3 regions of the Saccharothrix sp. CCNWYY140 genome follow, and region 1 is predicted to be linked to each of the others. Evidence: riboswitches for the same ligand, from Rfam matches in the RefSeq annotation. Region 1 holds a riboswitch; each other region holds the start of a gene.
What was found. Region 1 has a riboswitch for glycine ahead of gcvT (glycine cleavage system aminomethyltransferase GcvT). Riboswitches for the same ligand answer to the same signal wherever they lie in the genome.
Positions count from the first base shown of each region.

Region 2: linked by a shared signal. The riboswitch ahead of gcvP (aminomethyl-transferring glycine dehydrogenase) and the one ahead of gcvT (glycine cleavage system aminomethyltransferase GcvT) in region 1 are both predicted to bind glycine.
Region 3: linked by a shared signal. The riboswitch ahead of gcvH (glycine cleavage system protein GcvH) and the one ahead of gcvT (glycine cleavage system aminomethyltransferase GcvT) in region 1 are both predicted to bind glycine.

Region 1 covers NZ_JBBEGC010000041.1:243-10,279, forward strand. Annotated here, with positions in the region: gene WBN91_RS19565 (3-hydroxyacyl-CoA dehydrogenase NAD-binding domain-containing protein) at 1-1,930, opposite strand, end outside; gene WBN91_RS19570 (acetyl-CoA C-acetyltransferase) at 1,938-3,140, opposite strand; gene WBN91_RS19575 (GNAT family N-acetyltransferase) at 3,196-3,672, opposite strand; gene WBN91_RS19580 (acyl-CoA dehydrogenase family protein) at 3,779-4,927, shown strand; gene WBN91_RS19585 (CaiB/BaiF CoA transferase family protein) at 4,927-6,057, shown strand; gene WBN91_RS19590 (hypothetical protein) at 6,457-6,618, shown strand; gene WBN91_RS19595 (helix-turn-helix transcriptional regulator) at 6,810-7,298, shown strand; gene WBN91_RS19600 (hypothetical protein) at 7,460-7,831, shown strand; gene WBN91_RS19605 (DUF3817 domain-containing protein) at 7,854-8,156, shown strand; glycine riboswitch at 8,225-8,314, shown strand; glycine riboswitch at 8,316-8,419, shown strand; gene gcvT (glycine cleavage system aminomethyltransferase GcvT) at 8,445-9,626, shown strand; gene glyA (serine hydroxymethyltransferase) at 9,641-10,037, shown strand, end outside.
Region 2 covers NZ_JBBEGC010000118.1:5,860-15,896, forward strand. Annotated here, with positions in the region: gene WBN91_RS32235 (helix-turn-helix transcriptional regulator) at 1-220, opposite strand, end outside; gene WBN91_RS32240 (DUF3224 domain-containing protein) at 283-684, shown strand; gene gcvP (aminomethyl-transferring glycine dehydrogenase) at 737-3,628, opposite strand; glycine riboswitch at 3,801-3,891, opposite strand; gene WBN91_RS32250 (MerR family transcriptional regulator) at 4,014-4,580, opposite strand; gene WBN91_RS32255 (bifunctional nuclease family protein) at 5,222-5,695, opposite strand; gene ftsR (transcriptional regulator FtsR) at 5,838-6,491, opposite strand; gene garA (glycogen accumulation regulator GarA) at 6,488-6,952, opposite strand; gene gcvH (glycine cleavage system protein GcvH) at 7,066-7,467, opposite strand; gene WBN91_RS32275 (CDP-alcohol phosphatidyltransferase family protein) at 7,507-8,094, opposite strand; gene WBN91_RS32280 (hypothetical protein) at 8,240-9,244, shown strand; gene WBN91_RS32285 (hypothetical protein) at 9,327-9,566, opposite strand; gene WBN91_RS32290 (STAS domain-containing protein) at 10,026-10,037, shown strand, end outside.
Region 3 covers NZ_JBBEGC010000010.1:115,127-125,163, reverse strand. Annotated here, with positions in the region: gene WBN91_RS08710 (alpha/beta fold hydrolase) at 1-564, shown strand, start outside; gene WBN91_RS08705 (ABC1 kinase family protein) at 827-2,743, shown strand; gene WBN91_RS08700 (glutathione peroxidase) at 2,740-3,225, shown strand; gene WBN91_RS08695 (hypothetical protein) at 3,429-4,346, shown strand; gene WBN91_RS08690 (hypothetical protein) at 4,384-4,674, shown strand; gene WBN91_RS08685 (L-serine ammonia-lyase) at 4,981-6,345, opposite strand; gene gcvH (glycine cleavage system protein GcvH) at 6,352-6,732, opposite strand; glycine riboswitch at 6,857-6,948, opposite strand; gene ald (alanine dehydrogenase) at 7,152-8,258, shown strand; gene WBN91_RS08670 (hypothetical protein) at 8,579-8,761, shown strand; gene WBN91_RS08665 (hypothetical protein) at 8,767-9,153, shown strand; gene WBN91_RS08660 (ABC transporter ATP-binding protein) at 9,202-10,037, shown strand, end outside.

The DNA of each region.
Region 1 (10,037 bases):
TCCCCCCACTCCAAGGCGCGAACCCGAACCCGAACACGCTGCCCACGTTCGCATCACCCACCGACCGCAGCACACCCTCGTCCAAGCACCGCACGGTCTCCAGCGACTGGATGAACAGCAACCGGTCCTCGACGTCCTGTTCGGTCACCCCCGCGTCCGGCCGCCCGTACCGCGCCAGTCCCGGCCACAGGAACTTCTTGCCGCCCTCCGGGTACTCGTAGAACCCGGCCCCGCCGGACTTCCCGGTCCGCCCCTCGGCGACCAGTTCCTCCAGCACCTTGAACGCCGGGTGGTCGCCCAGGATCCCAGCCCCCGCAGCATCATCGGCCAGCGTCTGGTCCCGGATCTTCAGCTGCAACGTCAGCGTCACCTCGTCGGACACCGCCAACGGGCCGACCGCCATGCCCGACCGCTTGGCCACGTTCTCGATCAGTGCCGGCTGCACGCCCTCCGCCACCATCGACACGGCCTCGGTCACGTACGTCCCGAACGTCCGGGACGTGTAGAAGCCCCGGCTGTCGTTCACCACGATCGGTGTCTTGCCGATCTGCAACACGTAGTCGAACGCCCGTGCCAGCGTCTCGTCGGACGTCTGCTCGCCGACGATGATCTCCACCAAGCGCATCTTCGGCACCGGCGAGAAGAAGTGCAGGCCGATGAACTTCGTCGGGTCCTTCACCGCCCCGGCAAGCCCGGTGATGGGCAGCGTCGACGTGTTCGACGCGATCACCGCGTCCGGCAGCGCCGCCGCCTCGGCCGCCGGCAGCACCTTGTTCTTCAGCTCGCGGTTCTCGAAGACCGCTTCGATGACCAGGTCGCACCCGGCGAGGTCGTCGTCCGAATCGGTCGGCGTGATCCCGGGGTTCCCGGCCGCCCCACGCGTCGCCGCCTCCAGGGTCACGTCCTTCAGGACCACCTCGATGCCGGCCTTGGCCGACACCTCCGCGATCCCGGCGCCCATCATGCCCGCGCCCAGCACACCGACCTTGGTCACCTTGGAAGCGTCCACACCGGACGGACGTGACCCGCCGGCCCCGATCTCGTTGAGCTGGAACCAGAAAGTCCCGATCATGTTCTTGGCCACCTGCCCGGTGACCAGCTCCACGAAGTACCGGCCCTCGATCTTCAACGCCGTGTCGAAGTCGACCAGCGCACCCTCGACGGCCGCCGCCAGGATTTTCTCCGGGGCCGGATAAACGCCGTGCGTCTTCTTGCGCAACACCGCCGGCGCAGCCGCCAACAAGCTGTAGACGTTCGGGTCGCCGAACTTCACGTCCGGCACGACGTACCCGGGCTGGTCCCACGGCTGCACGGGCGCCGGGTTGGCCTTGATCCACGCCCGCGCCTGGGCGATCAGGTCTTCCTTCGACGACGCCAGCGCGTGCACGATCCCGGCCTGCAAAGCCCGCTCCGGCCGGAGCTGCTTGCCCTCCATCAACAACGGCAACGCGGGCTGCACGCCCAGCAGCCGCACCATCCGCGTCACGCCACCACCACCGGGCAGCAGACCCAAAGTCGCCTCGGGTAGTCCAAGCTTGATGCGGTCGTCGTTCAGCACCACCCGGTGGTGGCACGCGAGGGCGATCTCGAACCCGCCACCCAGCGCGCTGCCGTTGATGGCGGCCACGACCGGCTTGCCCAGCTTCTCCAGCCGGCGCAGCTGCCCCTTCATGTCCTCCAGGAAGCCCAGCGCCTCCGCTGCGTTGTCCGGCGTCACCCGCACCAGCAGGTTCAGGTCACCGCCGGCGAAGAACGTCTTCTTGGCCGACGTCAGCACCACGCCGGCGATCTCGTCCTTCACCGCCTCGACCGCCGCCACGGCCTCGCCCATAGCCTGGTGGTACTCGGCGTTCATGACGTTCGCCGAGCCGGACATGTCCATAGTCAGCGTGACGATGCCCTCGTCGTCGCGCTCGAAGTGGATAGCCATCAGACCGTCAGACCCTCTCGATGATCGTCGCGATGCCCATGCCGCCGCCCACGCACAGCGTGGCCAGGCCCCGGCGCAGGTCCCGGCGCTCCAGCTCGTCGAGCAGGGTGCCCAGGATCATGCAGCCGGTCGCGCCCAACGGGTGGCCCATCGCGATGGCGCCGCCGTTGACGTTGACCTTCTCGTCGGGCAGGTCCAGCTCGCGCTGGAACTTCAGCACCACCGACGAGAACGCCTCGTTGATCTCGAACAGGTCGATGTCCTCCACCGACAGCCGCGCCTTCTCCAGCGCCTTGCGGGTGGCCGGGGCGGGACCGGTGAGCATGATCGTCGGCTCGGTGCCGACCACCGCGACCGACACGATCCGGGCGCGCGGGGTCAGGCCGAGGTCGCGGCCGGCGCGCTCGTTGCCGATCAGCATGGCCGCCGCGCCGTCCACGATCTGCGACGAGTTGCCGGGCGTGTGGACGTGCCGGATGCGCTCGACGGTCGGGTACCGGTCGATCGCCACGGCGTCGAAGCCCAGGTCGCCGTGGAACTGGAAGGACGGCTTCAGCCCGCCCAGGCCCTCCAGCGTGGTCTCCGGCCGGATGGCCTCGTCGTAGTCGAGCACCACCGTCCCGTTCTGGTCGACCACCGGCACCAGGGACTTCTCGAAGTACCCCTTGTCCCGCGCCAACGTGGCCCGCTGGTGGGACCGCAGCGCCCACGCGTCCACGTCCTCGCGGCTGAAGCCCTCCAGGGTGGCGATCAGGTCCGCGCTGATGCCCTGCGGCACGAAGCTCGTGCGCAGGTTGGTCTCCGGGTCGGCCGCCCACGCGCCGCCGTCGGAACCCATCGGCACGCGCGACATCGACTCCACGCCGCCCGCGACCACGAGGTCCTCGAACCCGGACGCCACCTTCGCCGCGGCCAGGTTCACCGCCTCCAGGCCGGACGCGCAGAAGCGGTTGAGCTGCACACCCGCGGGCCGCAGGTCCCACCCGGCCGCCAGCACGGCGGTCCGGGCGATGTCCGAGCCCTGCTCACCGACCGGCGACACGACCCCCAGCACGACGTCGTCGACCGCCGACGTGTCCAGGTCGTTGCGCCGCGCCAGCGCGTCGAGCACCCCGGAGGCCAGGGTGATCGGCTTGACGCTGTGCAGCGAACCGCGCTTTCCCCTGCCACGCGGTGTGCGCACCGCGTCGAAGATCAAGGCTTCGCTCATGCTCCCACGGTAGGCAGCGCGGACGCCCAAGCCCATGACCGCGCGGAGTGACTTATTAGCTCACGGCCAGCTGCATCACCTCGCCGCCGGAGCCGTCCGAGGAGCCGTCCGGGGAGCCGACGCGGGAGAACCCGAGCCGCTCGTAGAGCCGGCGCGCGGCGAGGTTGCCGCGGAACACCCGCAGCTGCACCCGCCGCCACCCGTGCTCCCGCGCCCAGGCCACCACGTCCCGGACGAGGGCCTCGCCGACACCCCTCTTCCGGAACGACGGTTTCACCCACATGGAGTACAGGTAGAGCACATCGTCGTGGTCCTCGTGGGGCACGCCCGCGACGAGTCCCACCGGATCCGGCGCTTCGGCCACCACTTTCACACCCCACTTCGGGTGCAGCAGCTCGCGCCACCGGTCCTCGTCGTAGTCCCGCTCCCGGGACAGGGTCGAGCCGAACGCCTGCGGGTCGCTGGCCAGCGCGGTGAGCCGCAAGTCGCGCCAGGTGGCCCAGTCCCGCGGGGACAGCCTGCGGAGCTTCATGCCCGCAGTGTCGCGCACGGGCTGTGACATTTGCGCTCACGATCTTGCGGTGACTGTGGGTGCGGCGGTCATGGCGGGTGGCCGCCCGCGGTGGGACCGTCGAGGCATGCCTACTCGCCGTTCACCGTGGATGACGGACGACCTGGACCAGCTCCGCCGGCTCGCCAGGACGTTCTTCGAGAAGGAATCGGTCCCGAACCACGAGCGCTGGGCCGCGCAGAAGCACGTGGACCGGGAGTTCTGGACCAAGGCGGGCGAACTGGGCCTGCTGTGCCTGTCCATCCCGGAGGAGTACGGCGGTGGCGGCGGCACCTTCGCGCACGAGGCCGTGCTGCTGGAGGAGCAGGCCCGGGTCGGGGACAGCGCGTGGGGCAACAGCGTGCACAGCGGCATCGTGGCCCACTACATCAACTCCTACGGCACCGAGGAGCAGAAGCACCGCTGGCTGCCCAAGCTCGCCAGCGGTGAGTCCGTGGGCGCCATCGCGATGACCGAGCCCGGCGGCGGGTCGGACCTCCAGAACATCAAGACGCGGGCCCCCCGGCGCGGCGACGAGTACGTCATCAGCGGCTCGAAGACCTTCATCACCAACGGCGCCCAGTGCGACCTGGTCATCGTGGTCGCCAAGACCGACCCCGGCCAGGGCGCGACCGGTATCTCCCTGCTCGTGGTGGAGACCGCCGAGGCGACCGGGTTCCGGCGCGGCCGGGTGCTGGACAAGATCGGGCTGAAGGGCCAGGACACCGCCGAGCTGTTCTTCGACGACGTCCGCGTGCCCGCCGCCAACCTGCTCGGCAGCTCCGAGGGGCAGGGCTTCATCCAGCTCATGCAGCAGCTGCCGCAGGAACGGCTGATCATCGCCGTGGCGTCCATCGCGGGCATCGAGGCCGCCGTGGACCTGACCGTGGACTACGTCAAGGACCGCACGGCGTTCGGCCGGGAGCTGATCAAGTTCCAGAACACCCGGTTCACGCTCGCCGAGTGCGCCACCGAGGCCCGCGTGACCAGGGCGTTCGTGGACCAGTGCATCGAGGCGCACCTCGCGGGCGAGCTCGACGTGCCCACCGCGGCGATGGCCAAGTGGTGGTCCACCGAGCGGCTGTGCCGGGTCGTGGACGAGTGCGTGCAGCTGTTCGGCGGGTACGGGTACATGACCGAGTACCCCATCGCCCGCGCCTGGGCGGACGCCCGCGTGCAGAAGATCTACGGCGGGACGAACGAGATCATGAAGGAAATCATCGCGAGGTCGCTCTAGTGGGCGGGCCGCTGGCGGGGTTGAAGGTCGTCGAGCTGGCCGGGCTCGCGCCCGCGCCGTTCGGCTGCATGGTGCTCGCGGACCTGGGCGCGGACGTCGTCCGCGTGGACCGGGTGTCCGGCGGGCCGGGGGTGCCCGGCGACGTGCTCGGGCGCGGGCGGCGGTCCATCGGCGTGGACATCCGGCGGCCGGAGGGCGCCGAGGTGGTGCTCAAGCTGGTGGAGCGCTCCGACGTCCTGGTGGAGGGCTTCCGGCCGGGCGTGACCGAGCGGCTGGGCATCGGGCCGGCCCAGTGCCTGGCGCGCAACCAGCGGTTGGTCTACGGCCGGATGACCGGCTGGGGCCAGGACGGGCCGCTGGCCGACCGGGCGGGCCACGACATCAACTACATCGCCCTCGCGGGCGCGCTGGAGCCGATCGGGCGGGCCGACCAGCCGCCGACCGTGCCGCTCAACGTCGTCGGCGACTTCGGCGGCGGTGGGCTGCTGCTCGCGCTGGGCGTCCTCGCGGCCCTGTACGAGCGGGAGCGGTCCGGGCGCGGGCAGGTGGTGGACGCGGCGATGGTGGACGGCGCGGCGCTGCTGACGACGTTCCTGCACGGCATGAAGGCCGCCGGGGCGTGGAGCGGGCCGCGGGGCGCCAACCTGCTCGACGGCGGCGCGCCGTTCTACGACGTTTATGCCACAGCGGATGGAAAGTTTGTCAGCGTCGGCGCGCTGGAGGAGAAGTTCTACGCGGATCTGCTGGCGTTGCTGGGGTTGACCGAGTCCGACGTGCCGAGCCGGCACGACCCGGCCCAGTGGCCCGCCCTGCGGGCGCGGATCGCCGCGGCGGTGGCCACCCGGACGAGGGACGAATGGGCGGCGCTGGCGGAGGGCACCGACGCGTGCCTGGCGCCCGTCCTGGCGCCCGAGGAGGCCCCGGGGCACGCGCACAACCGCGCGCGGGGCACGTTCGTCGAGGTCGGGGGCTTGGCCCAGCCCGGACCCGCGCCGCGCTTCGACCGCACGCCGGCCGGGACGCCCGCCGCGCCGCCCTCGGCGGGGCGCCACACGGACGAGGTGCTGGGGTCCCTCGGACTGGGTGAAGCCGATATTGCGGAACTACGACGATCCGGTGTCGTGGGTTAACGCGAAAAGGGTGCGACAAATCGCCGGGAGTGGTGCCGGAAAATGGGACGGCCGTACCTCGGCCTAATGACACACCGTGCGTGCGTCGCGCAAGCGGGTGATGTGCTCAGGATGTGCTGGGGATGTGCCGACGATGTGCGGAACCTCGGTAGTCCGTGCCTGGGGGTGTGGGGCGAGTGGCCCGCACCCTGGTCATCGGCGGGTGCCGAGGGGCTCTTGATCGGCCGTTCGGGTGATGTGGGTCACCGGTCAGGCGTGGCAGTGGGCCTCCATGACGCCCGGTCGTGGGATCGCGGCGCGTTGTGGGCTCATCGTCCGGGTGAATGAGGGACCATGTGGGCGAACACGGCGGGCACGCGGCCCGTCGCCGCGCACCTGTGAACGGACGGAGAGGCACCAGTGAACGTCAAGAAGGTGGTCACGCTGGCGGCCGTCGCGCTGCTGCTGTTCCTCCTGATCACCCAGCCCGACCAGTCCGCCGAGGCGGTGAAGACCGCCCTCGGGTGGCTCCGCCAGGGCGCCGAGTCGATCATCACGTTCGTGCGGAGCCTGTTCAACTAGTCCACCTCACGTAGTGCCCGTGGTCTGCTCACCATCCGTGATGGCCGGTCTCCTCCGTTGGACCGTCTGGGTGGAATGAGGGCTATAACGTGCTGGTAACAGGGTTTTCGACAAACCGGGGTCTAGCGGTTGTCGGTACCCGCTAATACGGTGCGCTGCATTGGCTGATCTTCGACCGACGAGGAGGCAGAATGGTCGAGGACTCCGGAGTCGACGAGCTGCTGCGGCAGTGGGCGGCCGAGCGCTCGGACGACGCCGAGCTGCGCGAGGTGAACCGGATCAAGGACGAGTGGCTGGCCGAGGCCCCGCCGTCCGCGCCGGGCATCCCCGTGCAGCGGGCGAACGGCGGACCGCGCGGCCTGGTGAAGGTCGAGTCCGCGGACCCGGCCTACGTCGCGGCGATGCGGAAGCGGGCGCCCGAGGTGCCCGAGGTCCTGCTCGCCGCGGCAGCGAGCTACTGGCAGCTCGTGGGCGACCTGTCCGAGGCGGAGGCGTGGTGGGACGCGGGCATCAGCCCGTTGGACCAGCGGGCCCTCGACTACCGGGCCGCCGGGCTCACGCCCGCCGACCTGGGACGTCGGCTCGGACCGATGACGGTGCTCCAGCACCTGCGTCGGGGCAGTGCGGCGGCCTGGTGTGTCGCCAGGTTGCAGCGGCAGCGCCGGGACGGCGTTGCGTGATGTCGGGCGCGCCACGCGCGAGCGTGGCGCGGCGCAAGGGCGTCGCGCGGTGAGGGCGCGGCGTGGTCGGGACCAGCGCGAACCGGGAGGGCGGGCTCCTGTGCGGGGAGCCCATTCCGGCTGAGCGCCGCCTCGTCGGTGGCTCGAAGTACCCTGGAGCCGTGCGCAGCGGTCTCATCACCCCCCAACGTGTGGCGATCGCCGTTGTGTGCTTGCTCTCGCTGGTGGTCTGCTGCGGTCTCGCCTACTGGCAGTGGGAGCGGTTCTCCGAGGCCGGTGGCACGTTCCAGAACCTCGGCTACGTCTTCCAGTGGCCCCTGTTCGGCCTGTTCCCCGCCTTCATGGTGTGGCGGATGCGCAGGCTCGCGGCTCAGCGCAAGGCCGAAGACGCTCGTCAGGAGCCGGTGGCCGCGCCGTCGGAGCCGGTCGTTACCGTGGACCCCGTCAGGACACCCGCGCACGACGACGAGGACGACGAGCTGGCGGCCTACAACCGCTACCTCCGGGAGCTGAACGCGCGGGACCAGCGCTAGAGCGAAGGCGGTCGGTAGGGCGATGAGCGGTGCGTTGGGCCGGTTCCGGTTCATGGCTTACGTGGTCGGTGTGGGCCTGCTCCTGCTCGTGGCCGCGATGCTGGTCAAGTACGTGGGCGACGCCGACGGGATGATGAAGGTCGTCGGCCCGGTCCACGGCTTCCTGTACGCGATCTACCTCGTCATCACGGTCGACCTGGCGCTCAAGGCGCGCTGGTCGCTCAAGGGCACGGCCCTGGTGCTGCTCGCGGGCACGATCCCGTTCGTGTCCTTCTACGCCGAGCGCAAGGTCGTGGAGAGCGTCCGCCTGGAGCGGGCGCTCTGACCGTGCCCGTGTTGACTGGCCCTACCAGGCACAACTAGCGTCTGGCGGTACCAACTGAACACGGCCGTCGATGTCGCGCGGGAGAGTCCCCGTCCCAGGGGCGCCGAAGGAGCAACTCCTCCCCGGAATCTCTCAGGCACAGCTACCGCCCGACGAAGGCAACTCTGGAAAGCAGGCGCACCGCGCCTCGCCCACGGTGCAAGCCGCGCACCCGCCGACGTGCGGGACCGCGGCGAAGCTCTCAGGCTCATGACAGAGGGGGAGGCTCACTCGGAACGAGGAGTCTCGATGGACCGTGTCATCCTTCGTAGCGGCAGGCCGACCGACCCGGTCGGCGACCCTGCCGTGCCCGCCCCCAGGGAGGACCCCGTGGAAACCCGCCGGACGCCGCTGCACGCCGAGCACGAGGCGCTGGGCGCCCAGTTCACCGACTTCGCGGGCTGGCGGATGCCGCTGCGCTACGACAGCGAGCTGGCCGAGCACCACGCCGTGCGCACGTCGGCGGGCCTGTTCGACCTGACCCACATGGGCGAGATCGTCCTGACCGGCCCGCAGGCGGGCGCCGCGCTGGACTTCGCGCTGGTCGGCCACGCGAGCGCGATCGGCGTCGGCCGCGCCCGCTACACGATGATCTGCCAGGCCGACGGCGGCGTGATCGACGACCTGATCGTGTACCGGACGGGTGACCAGGAGTACCTGGTCGTGGCGAACGCGTCCAACGCGGCGGTGGTCTTCGCCGCCCTCCAGGAGCGCGCCGAGGGCTTCGACACGACCGTCGAGGACAAGTCCACCGACTACGCGCTGCTGGCCGTGCAGGGGCCGAACGCGGTCGCCATCCTCGAAGGCCTCACCGAGACCGACCTGGGCACGGTCAAGTACTACGCCTCCTACCCGACCGAGGTGGCCGGGAAGCCCGCGCTGCTGGCCCGCACCGGCTACACCGGCGAGGACGGCTTCGAGCTGTTCCTGGACCCGGCCGACGCCCCGCACGTGTGGCAGGCGCTCCTCGACGCGGGCAAGCCGCACGACCTGCGGCCCGCCGGCCTGGGCTGCCGCGACACCCTGCGCCTGGAGGCCGGGATGCCGCTGTACGGCAACGAGCTGAGCACCTCCCGCACGCCCTACCACGCCAACCTGGGCCGCGTGGTCAAGCTGGACAAGCCCGGCGACTTCGTCGGCCGCGAGCCGCTGGCCGAGGTCGCCGGCGCGGGCGTCGAGGCCAAGCTGGTGGGCTTGAAGACCGAGTCCCGCCGCGCCCCGCGCCACGGGTACGCCGTGCTGGACGCCGAGGGCGCCCCGATCGGCGAGGTCACCAGCGGCGCGCTGTCGCCGACGCTGGGCTACTCCGTGGCGATGGCCTACGTGCCGCCCGCGCAGGCCGAGCCCGGCACCAAGCTGTCCGTCGACGTCCGGGGCAGGCAGGAGCCCGTCGAGGTCGTCGCCCTGCCGTTCTACAAGCGCAACTCGTAGGGAGAAACCCCACCATGTCCGAGCACTTCAACACCTCCCTCGCGGAGTTCGACCCGGAGGTGGCCGAGGCGGTCGCCGCCGAGCTGCGCCGGCAGCAGGGCACGCTGGAGATGATCGCCTCGGAGAACTTCACGCCGGTGTCGGTGCTCGAGGCGCAGGGCTCGGTGCTGACCAACAAGTACGCCGAGGGCTACCCGGGCCGCCGCTACTACGGCGGCTGCGAGAACGTCGACGTGGTCGAGCGGCTGGCCATCGCGCGGGTCAAGGAGCTGTTCGGCGCGGGGTTCGCCAACGTGCAGCCGCACTCGGGCGCGCAGGCCAACGCGTGCGCGATGTTCGCGCTGCTCCAGCCCGGTGACACGATCCTGGGCCTGGACCTGGCGCACGGCGGCCACCTGACCCACGGCATGC
Region 2 (10,037 bases), on a different contig from region 1:
CGGTCAGTCCGGTGAGACGGGTGCGGTAGCCGTCGAGGAGCTGGTAGCCGCCCGCAGGTCCGCGGTCGGCGTAGACCGGCACACCCGCGGCGCTGAGGGCTTCGACATCCCGGTAGACCGTGCGGACGGAGACCTCCAGCTCGTCGGCCAGCTCCTGCGCGGTCATCCGGCCCCGGGACTGGAGGAGCAGGAGGAGGGAGAGCAGGCGTCCGGCGCGCATGGTCTTCATTCTGCCTTCGTTCCTGACAGGAGTTGTCAGGTTTGGGCGGCAGAGTCGTCCTCATGAGCACCGCGAACGGCAACGCCGAGATGAAGAGCTGGGACGAACGCACGTGGGACGGCAAGCGCTACGACGAGGTCACCGGCCCGAAGCAGACCACGGGCTCGATGACCGCGGCCTACACCGGCGACCTGGAGGGGACGGGTGAGCAACGCTTCCTCATGGACTACCCGGACGACTCGTCGTGCCGCTCCGTGGGGTACGAGGTGGTGACGGGCACCCTGGGCGGCCGATCCGGGACGTTCGTGCTGGAGCACAGCGGCGGCTTCCGCGACGGGGTGGCGCGGGGGACGTTCACCGTGGTGTCGGCGTCGGGTGGGCTGGCGGGGCTGACCGGGTCCGGGACGATCACCTGGCGGATGGGCGAGCCGGGGGTGTACGAGTTCGACTACGAACTGGCGTGAACGGCGACGGCCCCGCGTCTGGTGGACACGGGGCCGTCGGTCGTCGCGAGCGTCAGCTGTTGTAGGCCGACAGGGGCGGGCAGGAGCAGACCAGGTTGCGGTCGCCCTTGGCGCCGTCGATGCGGCGGACCGGGGGCCAGATCTTGGGTGCGCCGACGCCCGCCGGGAAGACGGCCACCTCGCGGGTGTACGGGTGGTTCCACTCGCCCGTCGTCACGCTGGCCGCCGTGTGCGGGGCGTTGCGGAGGGGGTTGTCGTCGGCGGGCCACTCGCCGGCGCCCACGCGGTCGATCTCGGCCTTGATCGCGATCATCGCGTCGATGAACCGGTCGATCTCCGCCAGGTCCTCGCTCTCCGTCGGCTCGACCATGAGGGTGCCGGCGACGGGGAACGACATGGTCGGCGCGTGGATGCCGTAGTCCGCCAGGCGCTTGGCCACGTCGTCGACGGTCACGCCGGTCGCCTTCGTGATCGGGCGCAGGTCGAGGATGCACTCGTGGGCCACGAAACCGCCCTCGCCGGTGTACAGGACCGGGAAGTGCTCGTCCAGCCGGCGGGCCACGTAGTTCGCCGCCGCCACCGCCGTGAGGGTCGCGCGGCGCAGGCCGTCGGCGCCCATCATGCGCACGTACGCCCACGAGATCGGCAGGATCGACGCCGAACCCCACGGCGCGGCGCTGATCGGGCCCACGCCCGTGGCCGGGCCGGCCGTGGGCTGGAGCGGGTGGTTGGGCAGGAACGGGGCCAGGTGCGAGCGCACGCCGATCGGGCCGACGCCGGGGCCGCCGCCGCCGTGCGGGATGCAGAACGTCTTGTGCAGGTTCAGGTGCGAGACGTCCGAACCGAACTTGCCGTACTGCGCCAGGCCGATCAGGGCGTTGAGGTTCGCGCCGTCCACGTACACCTGGCCGCCGGCGTCGTGCACCAGCGCGCACACCTCGCGCACGGTGTCCTCGTACACGCCGTGCGTGGACGGGTAGGTGATCATGATGGCGGCGAGGTCGTCGCGGTGCTCGTCGACCGTGGACCGCAGGTGGTCCATGTCGATGTTGCCCTGCTCGTCGCACTTCACGACCACGACCCGCATCCCGGCCATGACGGCCGAAGCGGCGTTGGTGCCGTGGGCCGAGGACGGGATCAGGCAGACGTCGCGCTCGGCGTGGCCCTGCGCGCGGTGGTAGGCGCGGATCGCCAGCAGACCGGCGAACTCGCCCTGGCTGCCCGCGTTGGGCTGGATGGACACGGCGTCGTAGCCGGTCACCTCGGCCAGCCAGTGCTCCAGGTCCGCCACCAGCGACAGCAGGCCCTCGGCGTCCTCGACGGGCGCGAACGGGTGCAGGTTCGCGAACTCCGGCCAGGTCACCGGCTCCATCTCGGCGGTGGCGTTGAGCTTCATCGTGCACGAGCCCAGCGGGATCATGCTGCGGTCCAGCGCCACGTCCTTGTCCGACAGCTTGCGCAGGTAGCGCAGCATCGCGGTCTCGGAGCGGTGCTGGTGGAACACCGGGTGGGTCAGGTAGTCGCTGGTGCGGCGCAGGTCGGCGGGGATCGCGTCGGCGGTGTCGACGTCCAGGCCGTCCACGTCGGTGACGGTCACGCCGAACGCCTTCCAGACCTTCTCCAGGTCGTCCCGGGTGGTGGTCTCGTCGCACGCGATCGACACGGTGTCGGCGTCCACCCGCCACAGGTTCACGCCCAGGTCGCGCGCGGTGGCGACGACCTCGGCGGCGCGGCCCTCGACGCGGGCTTGGACGGTGTCGAAGAACTCGCCGTGCACGACCTCGACGCCGTTCTCGCACAGGCCCGCCGCGAGCACGGTGGCCAGGCGGTGGGTGCGGGTCGCGATCCCGCGCAGGCCCTCGGGGCCGTGGTAGACCGCGTACATCGACGCCATCACGGCCAGCAGGACCTGCGCGGTGCAGATGTTGCTGGTCGCCTTCTCGCGGCGGATGTGCTGCTCGCGGGTCTGGAGGGCGAGGCGGTAGGCCAGGTTGCCGTCCGCGTCCACGGACACGCCGACCAGGCGGCCGGGCAGCTGCCGCTCCAGGCCCTGGCGGACGGCCATGTACCCGGCGTGGGGCCCGCCGAAGCCGATCGGCACGCCGAAGCGCTGGGTGGTGCCGACGACGACGTCCGCGCCGATCTCGCCCGGCGGGCGCAGCAGCGTCAGGGCCAGCAGGTCGGCGGCGAACACGGCCTGCGCGCCGGCCGCGTGGATCTCCTCGACCAGCGCGGCGTAGTCGCGCACGACACCGGACGCGCCAGGGTAGGACAGCAGCACGCCGAAGAAGTCGCCGCCCAGGCCCAGCCCTTCCAGGCCCTGCGACAGGTCGGCGGTGACGACCTCGATGCCCAGCGGCTCGGCGCGGGTCTCGATGACGGCCAGCGTCTGCGGCAGCGTGTCGGCGTCCACGACGAACTTGGTGGACTTGCTGCGACCCGCGCGGCGGACCAGGGTCATCGCCTCGGCGGCGGCGGTGGACTCGTCCAGCATGGACGCGTTGGCCAGCGGCAGGCCGGTCAGGTCGCCGACCATCGTCTGGAAGTTCAGCAGGGCTTCGAGGCGGCCCTGGGAGATCTCGGGCTGGTAGGGCGTGTAGGCCGTGTACCAGGCGGGGCTCTCCAGGACGTTGCGGCGGATCACCGGCGGGGTGTGGGTGCCGTAGTAGCCCATGCCGATCATCTGGGTGAGCGGCTTGTTGCGGGCGGCCAGGGCGCGCAGCTCGGCCAGCGCCTCGGTCTCGGTGGCGGGCGCGGGCAGGTCCAGCACCAGTTCGCGCTCCCGGATCGACTCCGGCACGGCGCGCTGCGCCAGCTCTTCCAGCGAGCCGACGCCGATGACGTCCAGGATGCGGGCCAGCTCGGCCGGCCGCGGGCCGACGTGCCGGTCGGCGAAGGGGGTGCCGTGCTCAAGGGCGGCGAGGGGGATGCGGTCCTGCGTCATAAAAGGCGCCTTTCGCGGGCTGGGCTGCTTCCTTCTGGGGAAACACTTCTGCCGTTGCCCTCCCCCTCTGTCTTCTGCCCGTACGGGCGCCTGAGAGCTTCACCCGGTGTCTGACGACCGGGCTTGCACCGTCGGCGGGGTCTGTGGTGCTCGACCCGCTTTCCAGAGGCGTCTCACCCGTGCGGTCCTTGCGCCTGAGAGGTTCCGGGGAGGATTTGCTCCTTCGGCGCCGAGACTGGCTCGGACTCTCCCGCACGGGATAAAGCGACTACGCGCGAATCGTACCCGGCAGGTGAACGTCTCCCGTCACGGACGCGACGCGGATCTCACAGGTTTACGTCGTCGTCATGGCGGGTAACAGCCGCTCGTGCCGTGGACGCCGGGCTCAGCCGATCGCGCGGGTGCGCCTGCGCCGGGACAGCTCGTCGTTGGGCGCCTCGTCGACCGCGAGCCCGTCGGCGCGTTCGGCCGGGAACTCGTGGATCGTGCCGCTGATCTCCCGCATGGCGCCGCTGACCGCGATGCCGAACACGCCCTGGCCGCCTTGCAGCAGGTCCACGACCTCCTCGGGCGAGGTGCACTCGTAGACCGTGGTGCCGTCGCTGAACAGCGTGATGCGGGCGAGGTCCTGGACACCGCGCCTGCGCAGGTGGTCGACCGCGACGCGGATGTTCTGGAGGCTGACCCCGGTGTCCAGCAGCCGCTTGACGACCTTGAGGACCAGGATGTCCTTGAACGAGTAGAGCCGTTGGCTACCGGAGCCGTGGGCACTCCTTATCGTCGGGTTGACCAGTCCGGTGCGAGCCCAGTAGTCGAGCTGGCGGTAGGTGATGCCCGCGATCTGGCACGCGGCCGGGCCGCGGTACCCGACGAGTTCGTCCGGCAGCGAGGAGTCCGGGAACAGCTCACCCTGTTCGCCGGTTCCGGCCCGGATGGGCGCTTCCTCGACCACGCCTGCCTCCCCTCGGTCCGGCCACGACGGCCGGCGACCAACGTGAAGCCGCCGCGGTGCTCGAATCACACCGTGGCAATTCACCTGAGTTCGACGGTAAGACCGCCTAGGGGGCAGGTCAACGCGACGCGCTGAGCGTGTCGTGCCTCAACGTCAAGTTGAGGTTGAGAGAGCCGGGCGTCGTAAGCCATTCGGGTGACGTTTAGTGATCGTTTAGCGGACAGGTGCTGACGTTGTGTAATCCGGAGGTGTGACACCGGGGGGTGGCACGCGGGGTTGATCCACAACGCACCGCACACGCCAACGAGGGGCCTGCTCCGACTCGCGGCGGGACGCCGGCCTCTCGTGGGTCCTCCGACACCGATCCGCCGCGTTCCACGCACACACTTCCCGTCCACGCTTCCCGACGCACTCCCGCTCGGACTGTCGGTGCCCGGTGCGAGGATGGAGACGGGGGCCGGAGGCCAAGCCTGACGACACCACCACGGGACTCACCGGCACAACCCGGCACCTCGGGACTCACCAGCGCGGCTCAGCCCGCCAGCAGCTCACCAGAGCGCCCGACAGCGGCTTACCGGCGCTCTAAAGCGAACAGGCCCGCGGCAGCGAGCCGACCGGGCCTAGGCGCGTTGACGACGAGATCAGGTGTCCGCCCCGCGGAAGTCCTCCGGCGACACGGAGTCGAGGAACTCGCGGAACTTCTCGACCTCGTCCTCCTGCTCGTCCGGGATGATCAGGCCGGCCTCGGCGAGCACGGACTCCTCCGCGTGGATCGGCACGCCGATCCGCAGCGCCAGCGCCACCGAGTCGCTCGGCCGCGCCGACACCCGCACGTCGCCGTCGAAGACCAGTTCCGCGAAGTACGTGCCTTCCTGGAGGTCCGTGATCCGCACCTGCTCCAGCTGCCTGCCCAGGGCGCCGATGACGTCCTTGAGCAGGTCGTGCGTCAACGGCCGCGCGGGCCGGACGCCCTGCTGTTCCAGCGCGATCGCGGTCGCCTCCACCGAGCCGATCCAGATCGGCAGGTAGCGCTCGCCCTCGGTTTCGCGCAGCAGCAGGATCGGCTGGTTGGCGGGCAGTTCCACCCGCACGCCCACGACGCGCATCTCGCTCATCGGGTCTCGCCTCCCTCAGCGCGCTGAAATCCTGGCGTCCCCGCTACCACGAGGATCCCCCACGTACCCCTTCGACGCTACCCGCCAAGCGGGCCTTGTGCGCAACCGCGCAAAAAATGCCGATCACGATGCGGAAACGGCTCTACCTGGGCGGAACTCGTCCACCGACGGCCTCGCGGAGGCCGATTTTCACCAACAGTGTGTGCAGCGTTACGGAGAGCGCCGCCAACTCGCGCGCCACTTCGTCGGCTCGCCCCCGCCTGCGGCCCACGACCTGCTCCACCAGCGCCACCTCGCGGTCCGCCGCGGTGCGGAACGGGCGCAGGTGGCGGGGTTCCAGGCCGTACTGGGCCAACGCGCGGACCGTGGCCGCCACCTGGAGGGCGTCGTGGTCGTAGACACCGGGCCTGATCAGGCCGTGCTGCTCCAGTTCGGCCAGCGCCGCCGCGTCCAGGCCGGACCTCACCAGCAGGTCGTCGCGGGTCAGGCGGTGACCGGCGGTCGCGGTGAAGTCGTCGGCGCGCACGCCGGGGTCCGCCGCGTCCAGCTGTTCCTTGATGACCTTCAGCGGCAGGTAGCGGTCGCGTTGGGCGGCCAGCACGTACCGCAGCCGCTCGACGTCGGCCGCGGTGAACTGGCGGTAGCCCGCGGCGGTGCGGGCCGGGCGGACCAGGCCTTCCGACTCCAGGAAACGGATCTTGGAGATCGTGACGTCGGGGAACTCCGTCCGGAGTTGCGCGAGCACCGCTCCGATGCTCGATCCCCCGCGTTGTGGCCGCCCGGCCGCCGCCGTCACCGCGCCCCCTGACCCCCGGCGCCCGGACCGGTCAGGAACACGAGGCGGAACTTGCCGATCTGCACCTCGTCGCCGTTGGCGAGCACCGCCTGGTCGACCGGCTCGCGGTTGACGTAGGTGCCGTTGAGGCTGCCCACGTCGATCACCACGAACTCGCCGCCCTCCCGGCGGAACTCGGCGTGCCGGCGCGAGACCGTCACGTCGTCGAGGAAGATGTCGCTGTCCGGGTGCCGTCCCGCGCTGGTCGTGTCGCGGTCGAGCAGGAACCGGGAACCCGCGTTCGGTCCGCGCTTGACCACCAGCAGGGCCGACCCGGCGGGCAGTGCGTCGACGCCGGCGACGGCCGGCTCCTGGGCGGGCGCCTCGGCGCCCTCGACCTCGGCGAGGAAGTCCGCCCGGAAAACGGAGGTGCGCTCCGGGGACTGCTCGGGCGGAACGCCTGGCCCGTCGTTCTGGCTCACCTGAGCTCTCCTCCTGCTGCTGGAACCGTCTCGTCCTTGAGAACCTATCGTGCCCGAACCCTGGTCGGAGGAGCGGCTCCCCCACCGACCGAAGAGCCGCCGGAAGATCGACGTCACCCCTGCTCCGCAATCTCCTGGTACGCCGCCGCGTCGAGCAGGTCGTCCACCGCGGCCGGGTCGGTCAGGCGCAGCTCGACGATCCAACCCTCGCCGTACGGGTCGGAGTTCACCAGGTCGGGCTGCTGGTCCAGCGAGTCGTTGCGCGCGACGACCTCGCCCGCCAGGGGCGCGTAGATGTCGGAGACGCTCTTGGTGGACTCCACCTCGCCGAGCGTCTGGCCCGCGCCGACCTGCTCACCCAGTTCCGGGAGCTGGACGAACACGACCTCGCCGAGCTGCTCCTGGGCGTAGTCGGTGATGCCCACGCGCACGGTGTCCTCACCGGTGCGCAGCACCCACTCATGTTCCTCGGTGTACTTGAGCTCCTCGGGAATCACCGCGGTGCGCTCCTTCATGACGGTGGATCTTCGCTGCCGGATCTTCCCACGACCGGTTCAGACCGGCGCGACCCCCGGCCGTCTGCGCAGCGCGAGGAAGAACTGGTAGACGTACAGGGCTCCGGACCACAGGTACAGCGCCCCGCCCCACACCATGAACGCGTAGGCCACCGGCCGGGCGATCTGGGCGGCGGTGGACGTGCCCTGCGCGAGCAGCAGCATGGGGAAGGCGTACAGCAGGTTGAACGTGGCGCCCTTGCCCAGGTAGGTGACCTCGAACGGGCCGTAGCCGCGCAGCCGCAGCACCGGCAGGCACGCGCCGACGACCAGTTCGCGGCCCACCAGCACGGCCGCCACCCACCAGGGGACGATGTCGCGCACGACGAAGGCCACGAGCGTGGCGAGGATGTAGAGCCGGTCGGCGGCCGGGTCGAGCAGGGCGCCGAGCTTGCTCATCTGGTTGAGCCAGCGCGCGATCTTGCCGTCCAGCCAGTCCGACAGGCCGGCCGCGACCAGCACCACCAGCGCCCAGCCGTCCTCGCGGGGGCCGAGCAGGAGGTACAGGAACAGCGGCACGCCGAGCAGCCGCAACACGCTCAGCGCGTTGGGGACGGTCAGCCACCGGTCGGCGGGATCGTGCGACACAACGGGAACTGTAGAGCGGCGGGCCCCTGCTCAGCGCCACGACCGGCACGAGCGGGTGTGGCGGTCACGCAGGGTGAGCGCACGGGGACGCAGCGCTCGATCCGACCCTGTCGCCGCGGTGTGGACCGCCCCTAGGATCCGGCGGATGGCAGGACACAGTGTGGTGCTGGTCACCGGCGACGGCGTGCGCCAGGTGACGACGGATTCCCTCGGGATGGACTTAGTCCAGGAGGTCGCCCGGCTGCTGGGCTCGGAGCACATCCGGTCCACCAGGCTCGGCGGCGACCTCACCCTGTGGCACGCGGAGGACGGCCCCGGCCGCCCCCGGGCCGGCAATCCCAACCCCGCGGCGAGCCGCCTCGCCGCTGAGTACGGCGCCCCGCCGATCGCCGGTCCCGCGGTCGTGTCGGGTCCGATCGAGCACAACAGCGTCTTCCCGCTCACCGAAGCCGACGCCGATCGACTGGTGACCCGCCTGCGCGGGAACGGCGGCCCGCCGGCGCAGGCCGACGACTGCGCGAACCACAGCCCGTGCCGGGAGGTGCTGAGCCTGCCCGCGGCGCAGCTGGACTCCCTCATCCGCCTGGTCCCGGCGCGGCTGTCGGACCTCGGCGACGACGGCATCTACGTCCAGTTCAACAACGCGCTGGTCGGGTTGCTGGTCGCGATGGGTCCGGGCGAGGCCGGCAGGTTCCAGCAGGCCTACCCGATCCTCGGCCACCTGGCGACCCGCTGGGGCACCACGCACCCCGACCTGCTCCAGCGCGCGTTGGGGAACATACGGGCCGACGACGTGTCCGTCACCAGGCACGACCAGGTCGACCACTCGCCGCTCCACGTCCTCGTCGACCAGGGCGTGTCGGGGTTCGCGGGGATCCTCATCCGGCTGGAAGAACTGCTGGGCATCCGGCTCCCGGCCGGCTCCCTCGTCGGCATCCCCCGCGAGCACCAGGTCATCGTGGTCCCCTTCCAGCGGAAGCGGGACGTCACGGCCATCCGGCCGCTCCAGCACCTGGTGCGCAACGTCGCCGAGAACGCCCTCGACCGGGTGAGCGACGACGTCTTCTGGTACTACCGGGGATGGCTGCACCCGCTGGGGGAGAACCCGCCGGACGAGTTCTGGGCCATCGCGGACGGGCTGCCCGACTAGCGGTGGGAAAGAGGTGGGGACCGGACCTCGGACTGGGGGAACCCGGCGGAGCCGGAGGAGTCCGAGTGGTCGGCCGCGCGGATCAGTTCGCGCGGGTGCGGGTCCATCCTTGGCGTTGCAACTGCTCGCCGCTGAGGGCACGGGGACGACCGCGGTCGTCGACGCCCACCCAGCGGGCGCGGAAACCTTCGAGCACGTAGGCGTGGCCCTTGCTCCAGACCACGCTGCACGGGGCCGTCGGCAGCGAACCCGCGCCACCCGCCGTGGCGCGCGCTGCCCTGGGCTTCGCGGGCTCGGACTCGGTTTCCGTTCTGGTGCTCATCGTCAATCCCTCCACCCGGGGTGTCGCACGCGACCCTCGCGGCGTTAACCCCACACCCAGGATTCTGCGCGACCAGTGACCTCCGCCACCTCCGAATTGCCGGTTGTCTCGGCCATCGGACCGGTTCGGTCGCCGAGTCGCCCAGGGCCACCCGACTGCCTACTCCTGAGGTATAGCCGGCGCTCCCCCGGCAAAACCGCTCACCGCCCGTCACCCGCCGTACACCGACCGCCCGGATACACTGGAACCGATCAAACCGCCGTAGGGCGGCTTGTGGTTCCGGAGGGGCCTCCGTACGGTGGGTGGCGCAGCGGTTGAGCCAACAGCCGCGCCGGGGAAGCTCCGGCCAGCGGGCCACCTGTGCCGCCACGCTGCGTTTCTTGGTGCTCGGCGGATGCTCGGCGCGTCCGCACGCCTGGGCTTCCCTCTCAACGCGGTACCGAAGAAGAGGAGTCCCTCGTGACGGTTCAG
Region 3 (10,037 bases), on a different contig from region 1:
CTGGACCGCTTCGCCGTGGTCGGCCACTCCGGCGGCGCCCCGCACGCCCTGGCCTGCGCCGTGCTGCTGCCGCACCGGGTGTCCGCCGTGGTCGCCTCCGCCGGCATGGCCCCGTTCGGCGCGGCCGGGCTGGACTGGTTCGCCGGCATGGCGGCGTCCGGCGTGGAGTCGTTGCGCGCGGCGGCGGCCGGGCGGGCGGAGAAGGAGGCCTACGAGGCGTCCGGTGTCGAGTACGACCCCGAGTTCACCGAGGCCGACGTCGAGGCGTTGAACGGTGACTGGTCGTGGTTCGGCCAGGTGGTCGGCCCGGCCCTGGCCGACGGCCCCGGCGGCTTGGTGGACGACGACCTCGCCTACGTCTCCCCGTGGGGTTTCGACCCGGCCACGCTGACCGTCCCCGCGCTGTTCCTACACGGAAACCGGGACCGCGTGGTACCCGCGGCGCACTCGACGTGGATGTCCGGGCAGTGCCGCGCCGAATTGCGCCTCTTCCCCGACGACGGGCACATCTCCGTGTTGCGCCACATGCCGTCCGCTCTGGACTGGCTAGCGCGTTTCCGCTGATGGGACCCGCTGGAGGCCCACGACACCGCCGCCGAAGTCGTGGACCCCCAGCGGGGGTCTGAAGGTTTCGAAAACCTTCCGTGAAATGACGGTAGAGACTCCGGTCACATTCGTCAACAATCTTCACATTCATGAATTGGGCACACTTAACGGCTTCAGCCCAGACAATTCCGGCTCGCCGCACAAATCCTCAGCCCCCGCGACGCCCCAGGGTCTCAGGTACCCCGATCTATCCTCCGACGAGAACCGCTCGGGGGGACTGATGGACGACTTCCTGCTCTACACCGTCGGCGTGCCGCTGACGTTCCTGGCGCTGGTGCTGGGCATGGCGCTGGCCGCCCGACGCATCCTCGGCCTCCGCGTGGGCCTCATCCGCACGACCTTCGCGTGCATGATCGGCCTCTCGATCACCTCGGGCGCGCTGGCCGACACGCCCGAGGAGGCGACGAGCGCGTTGAGCAGCGTCCAGTTCGGCATCGCGCTGCTGATGATGATCGCGCTGCTGACCTTCGCCGAGATCGTCGTGCCCACCGGCTCGATCCCGCCGCCGACCGAGTGGTGGCGGGCCGCCCGTGCCCGGATCGTGCGCGCCCGCCGGTACTCGCGCATCACCGCGATCGCGTTCCGCCACGGCCTCGGCCCCTACCTGCGCGGGCGGGAGCGCACCGACACGCGGGTCGCGCGGTCGTTGCGGCTGGCGCTGGAGGAGGCCGGGGTGACGTTCGTGAAGCTCGGCCAGGTGCTGTCGACGCGGCCGGACCTGCTGCCGGCGGACGTGGTCGACGAGCTGACCCTGTTGCAGGACAAGGTTCCCGCCGCGCCGTGGCCCGCGGTGCGGGAGGTGCTGGTGGCCGAGATCGGGGCGCCCGAGGACGTGTTCGCCGAGTTCGACCAGACGCCCATCGCGGCGGCCTCCGTGGCGCAGGTGCACCGGGCGCGGTTGAAGTCCGGCGAGGAGGTCGTGGTGAAGGTGCAGCGGCCCGGGGTGCGGTGGGTCGCGGAGGGCGACCTGGACATCGTGAACCGGCTCGCGGCCACGCTGCACGGCCGGACCCGGTGGGGTCGCGCGATCGGCGTGCGCGACCTGGCCGCCGGGTTCTCCGCCGCGCTGCGCGAGGAACTGGACTTCCGGGTCGAGGCGCGCAACCTGGTGGCGGTGCGGGCGGCGTCCGGGGAGGACGGCGTGGTCCTTCCGCGCGCGCACGAGGACCTGTGCACGGCGAGGGTCCTGGTGATGGACCGGCTCGACGGCGTGCCGCTGCGGTCGGCCCCGCTGGGCTCGGTCGACCGCGACGGACTGGCCCGGTCGCTGCTGGACGTGTTGCTGCGCCAGGTGATGCTCAACGGCGTCTTCCACGCCGACCCGCACCCCGGCAACATCATGCTGCTGCGCGACGGCCGCCTGGGCTTGCTCGACTTCGGTTCCGTGGGCCGCATCGACGCCCAACTGCGGTCCGCGCTGGGCAAGATGCTGCTCGCCATCGACCACGGCGACCCCGCCGGTCTGCGGGACGCGCTGCTGGAACTGGTGGCCCGGCCCGACGAGATCGACGAGCAGCAGCTGGAACGCGCGCTCGGGCAGTTCATGGCCCGGCACCTGAGCGCCGGGATGCGACCGGACGTGGAGATGTTCGGGGACCTGTTCAAGCTGGTCTACCGGTACGGGCTGAGCATCCCGCCGGAGATCGCCGCGGTGTTCCGGGCGCTGGCCACCGTCGAGGGCACGCTGGGCGCGCTGTCGCCGGGGTTCAACATCGTGGTCGAGTCGAGGGCGTTCGCGGACAAGCAGTTCAGCGAACGCCTGACGCCGGAGTCGTTGCGCACCACGGTGTCCGCGGAACTGGCGTCCATGCTCCCGCTGCTCAAGCGCCTGCCCCGGCGGGCGGAACGCATCTCCAGCGCGCTGGAACAGGGCCGACTCGGGCTCAACATGCGGCTGTTCGCGGACGACCGGGACCGCCAGTTCGTGACTTCCCTGCTGCACCAGGTGATGCTCACCGTGCTCGGCGCGACCGCCGGGTTGATGGCGGTGCTGCTCTTGGGTGTCGACGGTGGCCCGCAGGTCGGCCCGGACATCACGCTGTACCAGGTCTTCGGCTACAACCTGCTGGTCATCAGCGTGCTACTCGGCCTACGAGTCGTGGTCACCGTTTTCCGCCCCCGTAGGGTGGAGGCATGAGCATCCACGACATCGCCGTGAACACCCTCGCCGGCGAGCCGAGCAGCCTGGGATCGTTGCGGGGCAAGGCTTTGCTGGTGGTCAACGTGGCGTCGAAGTGCGGTCTCACGCCGCAGTACACCGGGTTGGAGCGACTCCAGCAGCGCTTCGGCGAGGCCGGGTTCTCGGTGGTCGGGTTCCCGTGCAACCAGTTCGCCGGGCAGGAGCCGGGCACGGCCGAGGAGATCTCGACCTTCTGCTCGACCACCTACGGCGTGACCTTCCCCCTGTTCGAGAAGATCGAGGTCAACGGCCCCGGCCGGCACCCGCTGTACGCGGAGCTGACCTCGCACGCCGACGCCGACGGCGCCGCCGGTGACGTTCAGTGGAACTTCGAGAAGTTCCTGATCTCCCCCGAGGGCGACGTCGTGGCCCGGTTCCGCCCGCGCACCGAGCCCGAGGACGACGACGTGGTCAAGGCCATCGAGGCCGTTCTGCCCTGATCACCGCACGGTTCCGCCCTCACCGCAGCGTCGTCCCCGCTGCCCGGTTCGGGCCTTTCGCCCCCTATGCGCTCCTCGTCACCGAGCGTATCGTCGGCTGCCGCGGCGTCGGGGCCGGTCGCGTAGGGGTGACCGGTAGCCGGAAGGCTCCCCGACGTCGCGGACACGCCTTCCGGCCCTCCGCACTCGTCGGGAGACCGGACATGAGACCACTCGCACGAGCGGCCGGGGCGGTCGCCGCCCTAGCCGCCGCACTCCTCGTACCGGTGGGTACCGCACACGCCCACGCCCCCTCCGGGGCCATCTTCACGACCCTGCCGGACGGCAGCGAGGTCAACTTCAACCACTTCCCCACCAAGCAGGACGTCTACCTCGACGGCGGCCCCGGACCGGGCGCGCCGCAGGACGCCGCCGGCCTCGACGACGGCACCTACGTCTTCCAGGTGACCGACCCCAGCGGCAAGGTGCTGCTGTCCACCGACCCGGCCGCGTGCCGGCAGTTCACCGTGTCCGGGGGTGTCATCACCGGCGTCGTCGACACCACCTGCGAGCACGTGACCGGCACCGACGTCGACCACGACGCCACCACCGTGCAGCTGTTCCCGTACCTGGACACCCCCAACAACGGCGGCGTGTACAAGGTCTGGGTCACCACGGTCGAGGACTTCCTGCTCGGCTGCGCGCAGTTCGGCGTCGCCAACGGCCTCGCCGTCGTGGACTGCGGCAGCACGGGCGGCAACCGCCACGGCTTCATCCCCGCGCACAGCAAGACCGACAACTTCAAGGTCGGCGACAAGGTCATCGTCGAGATCGACACCCGCTTCAACCGCTGGGACACCGTCGGCCCGCTGGACGGCAAGAAGATCACGTGGACCGACACCAACGGCGCGTCGAACACCAAGTGGTCGTACTACGCGCCCGACCTGTACGTGTTCCACGAGGCGCACGTGGAGGCCGTGGAGACGGGCGTCCACAGGATCACCGTCGACCACCAGCCGGGCTGCCATGTGGAACGCGTGGACGTGCAGAACCAGCACCTCAGCGGCCCGGGGACGGTGTCGGTGCGGATCTCGAACCTGAACCAGGACAGGACCGTCTTCGTGGACGTGCTGTGCTCGTGACCTGCTGGTGGCGACCTGGCGTGGCACAGTGGAGGGCATGGAGTCCCTGATCTCGGCAGCCCGGCGCCGCTTCGCCCTGGGCGCGTCGCCGGGCCGGGTCTTCGCCGAACTGGCCCTCTTCGCCGACCCGCGCGAGGTGGCGGTGGCGGTGTGCGTGGCCCTGGGCATCGAGCGCCCGGACGCCGAGCGTTCGGTGGGCGCACCGGGCCAGAACCCGGAGTTCTGGGACCTGGCCGGCTACGCCCGCCTGTCCCCGCTGGAGGCCGCCCACGAGATAGGCGGCCTGCTGGAGGGCGTCGGCGTCTTCCAGATCCCGAACCGACGCTGAACCGCCACCCCGGGCCGCACGAGCCCGGGGTGGCGGAGGCGTCAAGCGTCCGCCGAGCACGCCACTGGTCGTTCGGTCGAACGCCGTGACGGCACCACGCCATAGGCCGACAACAGGAGCCCGAGCAAGCCTGACGTGGTCAGCTATTACGGCACACTCGGTCCGGCGACGCGCAGGTGCCGGCCGAATCCCGGCGGGTGGTCGTGTGTCCGTTCAGGCGAATCACGGGAGTTGGCCGGACAGACGCGCGAACGGGCTCCACCCGCGTTACCGAGGTGGAGCCCGTCACTGGTCGGGGCCCGGATGTCAGCACTCGATGACGTTCACCGCCAGACCGCCGCGCGCGGTCTCCTTGTACTTGACCTTCATGTCCTTGCCGGTCTCCCGCATGGTCTTGATGACCTTGTCCAACGACACGAAGTGCGATCCGTCACCCCGCAGCGCCATCCGGGCCGCGGTGATGGCCTTGATCGACGCCAGCGCGTTGCGCTCGATGCACGGGATCTGCACCAGGCCGCCGATCGGGTCGCAGGTCAGGCCCAGGTTGTGCTCCATCGCGATCTCGGCCGCGTTCTCCACCTGCTCCGGCGTCCCGCCCAGCACCTCGGCCAGGCCGCCCGCCGCCATCGAGCACGCCGAGCCGACCTCGCCCTGGCAGCCGACCTCCGCGCCCGAGATGGACGCGTTCTCCTTGAACAGCACGCCCACCGCGCCCGCCGTCAACAAGAACCGCACCACGCCGTCGTCGGACGCGCCGGGCACGAACCGGGTGTAGTAGTGCAGGACCGCCGGGACGATGCCGGCCGCGCCGTTGGTCGGCGCGGTCACCACCCGGCCGCCGGCCGCGTTCTCCTCGTTCACCGCCAGGGCGAACAGGGTCACCCAGTCCATCACCCGCAACGGGTCGGTGGCGTAGTGCTCGGCGGCCATGCGCTGCCGCATCTCCGCCGCCCGCCGCCGGACCTTCAGGCCGCCCGGCAGCACACCGGTCTCCGTGCAGCCCCGCTCGACGCACTCCTGCATGACGCCCCAGATGTGCAGCAGGCCCGAACGGACCTCCGCCTCCGTGCGCCACGACAGCTCGTTGGCCAGCATGACCTCGGAGATGGACAGGCCGGTCTCCCGGGTCCGCGCCAGCAGCTCGTCACCGGTCTTGAACGGGTGGGCCAGCTCCGTCTCGTCGGCCTTGATGCGGTCGGTGCCTGAGGCGTTCTCGTCGACGACGAAACCGCCGCCGACCGAGTAGTACACGGCCTCGTCCAGCACCTCGCCGCCCGAGTACGCCGTGAAGCTCATCCCGTTGGGGTGCAGCGGCAGGGACTTGCGCCGGTGCATCACCAGGTCGGTGTCCTCGTCGAACGCGATGTCCCGGACCCCGCCGAGCAGCAGCCGCTTCGTGGCGCGGATCGCCGCCACCCGCCCCTCGGCCTCGACCGGGTCGACCTCCTCGGGCTTGTGGCCCTCCAACCCCAGCAGCACGGCCTTGGGGCTGCCGTGACCGTGACCGGTCGCGCCCAGCGAGCCGAACAGCTGGGCGTGCACCCGGTCCACGGACGTCAGCCGGTGCCCCAGGCGCGCGACGAACATCGTGGCCGCGCGCATCGGGCCGACCGTGTGGGAGCTGGACGGCCCGATGCCGACGGAGAACAGGTCGAAGACGCTGATCGCCACGGCGGGTCAGTCCCCGGTCAGTTCCGCGTACTTGCCGGCGGTCAGCAGGCCCGTCGCGTCCTCGACGCGCACCTTGAACAGCCAGCCGGCGCCGTACGGGTCGTTGTTGATCAGCGACGGGTCGTCGGCGGCGGCCTCGTTGACCTCCACCACCTCGCCGCTGACCGGCGCGTACAGGTCGCTCACGGACTTGGTGGACTCCAGCTCGCCGCACACCTCGCCGGACTTCACGTGCTCGCCGACGGTCGGCAGCTGCACGAACACGATGTCACCGAGTGACTCCGCCGCGTAGGAGGTGATGCCGATCGCCACGGGGTCCTGGGTACCCGGCGCCCAGTCCACCCACTCGTGCTCGGCGGTGTAGAGCAGGTTCTCCGGAAAGGTCATCTTCAGCGCTCCTGAGGCCACGGTCGGGTCAGATCCCCACTCTGTCCTGGGACCTGAGAGCTTCGCCGCGTCGCTGCGGCTTGCACCGTGGGTGCGCGCCGTGAAGCACGCTTTCCAGAGTCGCCTCGCCCGAGCGGTTCTCGTTGCCTGAGAGTGTGCGGGGTACTTGCTCCTTCGGCGCCCCGGACGTGCCGGGGACTCTCCCGCTCGGGTTCCGGTGCCCGTCGTGCGGGCACCCCGGCCGATGTTCAGTTGGGCGGTCGCCGAGCACGCTAAGTCCCCGTCACCGCGGTGTCAACGCGCGTCCAGAGTTGTGCGCTCGACACAATCGGACCCCTGCCGGTTGGTGCTGCCAGCACGATGACAGTGGATCCGGAGTACCGGACCTTGGGCGTAACAACGCCTGTGAGGAGCCCACCGTGCGGATCTCAGTACCCCGCGAGATCAAGAACCACGAGTACCGCGTCGCGCTGACCCCCGCCGGCGCCCACGAGCTCACCCTGCGCGGCCACGACGTGTTCGTCGAGGCGGGTGCGGGCCTCGGGTCCGCCATCACCGACGAGGAGTACCTCGCGGCCGGCGCGAAGGTCCTGGCCACCGCCGAGGACGTGTGGGCCGAGGGCGACCTGGTGCTCAAGGTCAAGGAGCCGATCGCGCGGGAGTACCCGCTGCTGCGCCGGGGCCAGACCCTGTTCACCTACCTGCACCTGGCCGCCGACCGGCCGTTGACCGAGGCGCTGATCGCGTCCGGCACGACCGCGATCGCGTACGAGACCGTGCAGACCGCCAACGGCGCGCTGCCGCTGCTCGCGCCGATGTCGGAGGTGGCGGGCCGGCTGGCGCCGCAGGTGGGCGCGTTCTCGCTGATGAAGCCGTCCGGCGGCCGGGGCGTGCTGCCCGGTGGCGTGCCCGGCGTGCACCCGGCGCGCGTGGTCGTCATCGGCGGCGGCGTGGCCGGTCTGAACGCGGCGACCATCGCGGTGGGCATGGGCGCGGACGTGGAGATCCTCGACACCAACGTGGACCGGCTGCGGCACATCGACGCCCTCTACCGGGGGCAGCTGCGCACCGTCACGTCCAACCGGTACTCGGTGGAGCAGGCCGTGCGCGAGGCCGACCTGGTCATCGGCGCGGTGCTGGTGCCGGGTGCGAAGGCCCCGAAGCTGGTGTCCAACGACCTGGTGGCGCAGATGAAGCCGGGTTCGGTGCTGGTGGACATCGCGATCGACCAGGGCGGCTGCTTCGCCGACTCGCGGCCCACCACCCACGCCGACCCGACCTACCAGGTGCACGAGTCGGTGTTCTACTGCGTGGCGAACATGCCGGGCGCGGTGCCGCGGACCTCGACGTACGCGCTGACCAACGTGACCCTGCCCTACGCCGTGGCGCTGGCCGACAAGGGTTGGCAGGCGGCCCTGCGGGCGGACAAGTCCCTGGCCCTGGGCCTGAACGTGCACGACGGCCAGCTCACCAACGAGCCGGTCGCCGCAGCACACGACCTGGCTTACACGCCGTTCGAGGTCTGAGCGGCTTCCACGAAGGAGGGGCGTCCACCACCGGGTGGGCGCCCCTTCTCGCATGTGAGCGCTAAAAACGCGACCCGCTCAACCAGCCTGGGGGTCACTGGGAGCGGGTCGCGCAAGCCAATCTTAGCGGGCGCCGGCAGCCCGTGCCCAGCCACCCCAGCCATCTGCGCACAATTCTTGACCCAACAGGACACGTTCTGTGTCCTCCCTCAAGCGATCGAGTGAATTCCGCGGGTAACAGGTAAGTCACGACGCCCGGTCGGCCGATGGTCAGAGCAGAACCCCGCCACCGCCACGCCACACCTCCGATCGGAGCGCACATGGCTGAACCACAGGGCTGGATCGACTGCCACGACCCCTTCGGGCGGGACCGCTCGATGACCGTGCTGGTCGAGGACGACCGGGTCTTGCTGGTCGCGCCGCCGGGCGAGTCGGCTGTGCTCTCGGTCACCCAGACCCGCAGGCTGCACCGCCTGCTGGACCAGGCCGCCGACAGGATGTGAACGAGGTGGACGAGACACTGCGCGCCGCGGTGCTGCGCCGGTTGGCCCAGTTGGACGAGGTCGTCGAACGGGGCGCCGCCGAGGCGCTGGTGCCGCTCGCGCGCGCCGAGATCAACCGGCTGGCCGACTGCTGGCGCCTGCTGCTGACCGTGCACCAGCCCGATCCCGACGGCCGCTGCCGCGCCTGCCCGGGTGTGCTGCGGCACCGGAAGTGGCCCTGCCAGGTGTGGGCGATGGCCCACCAGCACCTGATCGGGGAGGGTCTGCCGCACCGCGAGCGCCGGCGTCCGCTGCGCAATCCCTTCCGGCACGACACCGGCCGCCTGGACAGCGAACCGACCACCGAGATCCCGGTCGTGGTGTCGAAACCACGACATGCGCTCCCGGATTGACCTTCCTAAGGCAGGATGGCGCGCACAGGCGCTATCCAGGAGGGACGCGTGCACGACGGCAGTGGCCGCATCGTGGTGCAGGGCTTGACCAAGCAGTTCGGTCCGGTCGCAGCGGTGCAGAATCTCAGCTTCACGGTGGAACCGGGGTCCGTGACCGGCTTCCTCGGACCGAACGGCGCGGGCAAGACGACGACGCTGCGGATGTTGCTCGGCCTGGTGACGCCGACCGCGGGCCACGGCCTGATCAACGGCCGGCCGTTCCACCAGCTCGGCAACCCCGCGCGGGTCGTGGGCGCGGTGCTGGAGGCGCAGGGCTTCCACCCCAAGCGCACCGCCCGCAACCACCTGCGGGTGTACGCGTCGGCGATCGGCGTGCCGGACCAGCGCGCCGACCAGGTCCTGGGCCTGGTCGGGCTCGGGCAGGCGGCCGACCGCAAGGCGGGCGGCTTCTCGCTGGGCATGAAGCAGCGGCTGGCGCTGGCCACCGCGCTGCTCGGCGACCCGCAGGTGCTGGTGCTCGACGAGCCCGCGAACGGCCTGGACCCGGAGGGCATCGCGTGGCTGCGGTCGTTCCTCCAGTCCTTCGCGCGCAGCGGGCGGACCGTCCTGATCTCCAGCCACCTGCTGGCCGAGGTCGAGCAGACCGTCGACCAGGTGGTGATCATCTCCCGCGGCCAGACCATGTACTACGGGCCGCTGGCCAACCTGCGCGACTCGCAGCAGAGCCGCGTGCTGGTCCAGCCGTCGGACACGGGCGCGCTGGTCGCGGCGTTGCACGCGGACGGCGTGACGACCCTGGAGCAGCTGCCGGACGGCCGGATCGCGGTGACCGGCGTGGAGAGCAAGCAGGTCGCCGACCTCGCGCTGAAGGCGGGCGTGTCGAT